2 regions of the Tissierella sp. MB52-C2 genome follow, and region 1 is predicted to be linked to the other one. Evidence: a T-box and tRNA genes for the amino acid it is inferred to sense, from the RefSeq annotation. Region 1 holds a T-box; the other holds one or more tRNA genes.
What was found. A T-box is a leader RNA that pairs with one kind of tRNA and senses whether it is charged. The one in region 1 lies ahead of lysS (lysine--tRNA ligase), so its partner is inferred to be a tRNA-Lys.

Region 1 (2,478 bases):
TCACTATATCTTCTTTTAAAAGGATTTCTACATCTATTCCAGTATCCTTTTTTACAAGATTGCACATAGTCTCTCTTTTCCACGGAGCTTTAAAATCAATTTCTATTCCATCATAAGTTGCCTTAGTCGTTCCTTTTACCTTTAAAAATACATATTCGTATAGCTGCTCCATAAGCCTCATCATATCATCATAGTCTGCATAAGCCATATAACATTCAAATAATGTGAACTCTGGATAATGAGTTCTATCTATACCTTCATTTCTAAAGGCTCTTACCATAGTATAAACTCTATCGATTCCTCCTACTATAAGTCTTTTTAAATATAATTCTGGGGACACGTTCATAAACACTTCACAGTTTAGCGCATTTACATTTGTTACAAAAGGCTTTGCCTCTCCTCCGCCATATTTTGTATCTAATATTGGAGTTTCCATCTCCATAAAATCTTTTCCAGCCATAAATTCTCTTATGGCTGACATAGCTTTTGAACGATTAATAAGTCTTTGTTTTACGTCTTCATTCATTATCATATCAAGAGAACGATGTCTTTGTCTTAAATCAGCATCTTGAATCCCATGATATTTTTCTGGTAATGGTCTTATGGATTTAGAAAGCATTGTGATTTTATTTGCATCTATAGTTATTTCTTCTGTTTTTGTTCTAAATGCACTTCCCTGTACTCCTATAATATCCCCTGTATCTATTAGTTTAATTAGATTATATTCCTCTTCTCCTATATGGCCTTTACTTATATAAACTTGAATTGTTCCTTGCTGATCCCTAATATTTAAAAAAGTAACCTTTCCCATCTTTCTTAAAAGCATAACTCTACCTGCTAAAATAAATTCTTGTTCACTATCTATAGAATCAAAGTTTTCTAATATATACTTAGAGTTAGAACTTGTATTGAAAGAATATGGATATGGATTAATCCCATATTCTTTAAGCTGTGTTAATTTCTTTACTCTCTCTACCATAAATTCATTAGCATCTTGCATTATCTCACTTAAATTATTTAAATCTGTATAGTTGCCGTACATTGATAATACCACCTTTCATTTTTTCAAAATAGATTTTTTACATATTTCTACTTTGTGACAATAAAAAAACTCTCACCTCCAAGACATAAGTCTTGGGGACGAGAGATAATTACTTCGTGGTACCACCCCAGTTTGTTAATATGTCACCATATTAACCTTTTCAAGTACGTCTCTTAACTACAATATAGTTAACAGGTTATACTCTAGCTCTTTAACGGGAGCTCCCGTTACATCATCCCCTATTTTTAGGTTCAATGTAAGACTCAGAGGCTTTTTTCAATAAATATTTTTTACTTCCTCTCACCAATGGAAGCTCTCTGTAAAAAAATTTAATCTATCTACTCATCTCTTCATAATCTTTTTACTTTTGATTATTCTATTATACTTTATTTATAAAGTCAACATTTTTCTAATATTAACATATAGCCAATTCTGTTGTCTTATCAAAAACATGCATTTGCTTTGTATCAATGGAGATTTTTACATTATCACCAACTTTTATATTTAATTCTGAGCTAACCTTTGCATTAATACTCATTCCAGATAAGTCTAAATATAAATTATCCTCAGAACCTAGATGTTCCACTACATCTACTTTTGCATATTTTGTACTATTTTGACATATCTGTATAGCTTCAGGGTGTAAGCCTACTATAACTGTTTTATCTACATAGTGCTCCATTACATTTTCAATTGATTCTGGAGATATTATGTCAATACCATTGAAGTGAAGATAAATTTTATCATTAATCTTTTTTACTATTGCATCAATAAAATTTATTTGTGTATCAATAAATCCTGCCACAAATATATTTTTAGGGTGACTATACAATCCTTTGGGAGTATCGACTTGCTGGATTACCCCTTCTTTCATTACCACTATTCGAGTTCCAAGGGTCATTGCTTCTGTCTGGTCATGAGTTACATAAATAATGGTTGCTTGTAAACGATGATATAGTTTAGCAATTTCTGCCCGCATTTGAATTCTTAATTTTGCATCTAAGTTTGATAAAGGCTCGTCCATGAGAAAGATCTTTGGCTCCCTAACAATAGCTCGACCCATGGCAACACGCTGACGTTGGCCACCAGACAATGTTTTGGGTTTCCGATCTAGCAAATCATAAATATTAAGAATATTTGCCGCTTCTTTTACTTTATGGTCAATTTCTGATTTTGGTAATTTACGTATTTTCATACCAAAGGCTATATTGTCATATACACTCATATGTGGATATAAAGCATAATTTTGAAAAATCATAGCAATATTTCGATTCTTAGATAATACATTATTCATAATTTCTCCATCAATTTTTAGTTCTCCACTTGTTATTTCTTCCAGACCCGCAATCATTCTAAGTGTAGTAGTTTTCCCACATCCTGAAGGTCCTACAAAGACTATAAATTCTTTATCTTCAACATTTAAATTAAAATCTTTT
Region 2 (2,478 bases), 710 kb from region 1:
AGCAACCTTATCTGCCATCTGTGCAACTACACCTAAATCATGAGTAATAAGAATAATTCCAGCATTAATTTCATTTTGCAGTTCCGTTAAAAGATCCAGTATTTGTGCTTGTATTGTAACGTCTAAGGCTGTAGTAGGTTCATCAGCTATGATTATATTTGGCTTACAGGAAAGTGCTATGGCAATTAAAACCCGTTGTCTCATACCTCCTGATAATTGATGCGGGAATTGATTCGCTATTCTTTTAGGATTATTGATTCCCACTTGTTCCAAAAGTTCAAGCATTCTTTTATGCCTTTCTTCACTTTTTAAATTGGTATGATAGATTAAAGACTCTTCTATCTGTTTCCCAATTCTATGTAATGGATTTAGTGATGCTAATGGGTCTTGAAAAATAAAACCTATCTCCTTACCTCTAATTTCATTAAGCTCTTCTTCGGAAAAATCAACCATATTTTTACCATTGTAAATTATTTCACCACTAACTCGAGTAAAATTCTTATCATGTAGCCCTACTATGGAGTTAGCAACTGTACTTTTACCACAACCTGATTCTCCAACTATTGCTAGTAATTCATTTTTGTGCAAAGAGAAAGATACTCCATCTACTGCATCAAAGTATTGGTCTTGAAATCTAAATGCAGTGTGTAAATCTTTAATCTCTAATATCTTTTCATTTCCCATTTCTCATTTCCTTTCTTGTATATTTATTTACTAACACATTATATAAATTTTAATGCTCATATTTGAGCTTTATATACATTTAATAAATATTATATAAACTAATGCATCCTTAAAAATCATTTTAAACTGTTTGCAAGAATAGCTTTAAAATTTATTTCTCATGAAATAACAATGTATTCAGAATAAAAGTTAATTACTTATTTTTATGAATTTATTAAATTTTGTAAATTTACCTTATTTTATCATCATTCACTTTTTTATGCAACTAAAAAATAAGATTAGTATACATTAATAGACAAAAGAATCCAAATATTATTAAATATTATTAAATATAATTAAGAAAATCTTTAAATATCAGAAAATAAAAGTTGTAAACTTTTATAGAATATTTGCAATATTGTGTAATGAGTTAATCTTTACAATGCCGAGATATAATATATTTTTAGAGATTAATAGAATTTTTAAATGTTTTATATCATATATGAATAATAATATAAACTACATATTTGAAACTTTTAAAAAACTCTTCATATTCACACATAGTAAATTGTTCATATATTTAATTTATAATATCTATAGCAATTTAAAATTAATTTTTAAAAATTAAGTGACTGTCTCAAAATACTTTTTTTGATTATACTATAGACAAATATCGGTTATAGTAGTATAATAATAAAGTTGGTTAGATTTGCACCTTTAGCTCAGATGGTAGAGCAACTGACTCTTAATCAGTGGGTCCAGGGTTCGAGTCCCTGAAGGTGCATTTTCAAAAAAGAACTCTGATAAAATCAGAGTTCTTTTTCTATTTTTGTTATATATAAATGTCTATATCAACAAATAAAAAAAGCTAAATAAAAATTTATTTAGCTTTCCGTTTCTTTAATTATTTTTATAGTTTTCTCTAAGAAAGAATATTGCCAATGTTCCAGGCCCAGAATGAGATCCTATTGCAGCACCTATATCATTGATTATAAATTTTTCAACTCCAAATCTTTCAAAAATTAGCTCCTTTAATTTCATGGCTCCTTCAATATTATCACTATGACTGATTCCAATAACCTGTTCCTTCAGCACTATATCTGCAGCTCTTTTCTCCATAATATCTAACATAGTTTTAAATACTTTGTTTTTTCCTCTTACTTTTTCTAATGGAAGTAGTTTTCCATCGTCTACATGGAGAACTGGCTTAATGTTTAATAACCCTCCGAGGAAAGCTTGAGTTCTAGATACTCTTCCTCCTCTAAATAAGTATTCAATATCATCTACAGTAAATATATGTTCAATATTATCTACATAAAATCTTATCTTCTTTATAATTTCCTCTTTTGACTTTCCTTCCTTTGCCATCTTTGCTGCTTCTAATACAATAAGTCCAAATCCTATAGTAGCTGATTTAGAATCTATTATATCTAATTGAAAATCTGGATATTCTTCAAGTATTCCTTCCCTTACAAGTAAAGATGTTTGGTAAGTCCCTGATAATCCAGATGAAAAAGCTATATATATGGCATTGTCTCCATTATTAGCATATTCTGTGAACTTTTCTTTAAATGCATTTGGGGGTATTTGTGCTGTTTTATATATTTCTCCATTTCTCATATTACTATATACTTCTTCTGGCTTTATAGTGACATTATCTAAATACTCTTTATCATCTTTAATTACGATAATTGGTAAAATATCTATACTGTATTCTTCTATTAGTTCCCTTGGCAAATCACAGGCGCTGTCACTTAGTATTTTAATTCCCATTATAATCCCTCCCTCTCTTATAATATTATACAACATTATTTC

Region 2: it encodes a tRNA-Lys, which carries the amino acid that the T-box ahead of lysS (lysine--tRNA ligase) is inferred to sense. The anticodon was not compared.

What each region holds. Positions count from the first base shown of each region.
Region 1 is NZ_CP133261.1:1,369,867-1,372,344, reverse strand. It holds gene lysS (lysine--tRNA ligase) at 1-1,042, opposite strand, end outside; T-box leader at 1,134-1,405, opposite strand; gene RBU61_RS06700 (sn-glycerol-3-phosphate ABC transporter ATP-binding protein UgpC) at 1,458-2,478, opposite strand, start outside.
Region 2 is NZ_CP133261.1:658,587-661,064, reverse strand. It holds gene RBU61_RS03355 (ABC transporter ATP-binding protein) at 1-684, opposite strand, end outside; tRNA gene RBU61_RS03350 (tRNA-Lys) at 1,375-1,447, shown strand; gene RBU61_RS03345 (DegV family protein) at 1,564-2,436, opposite strand.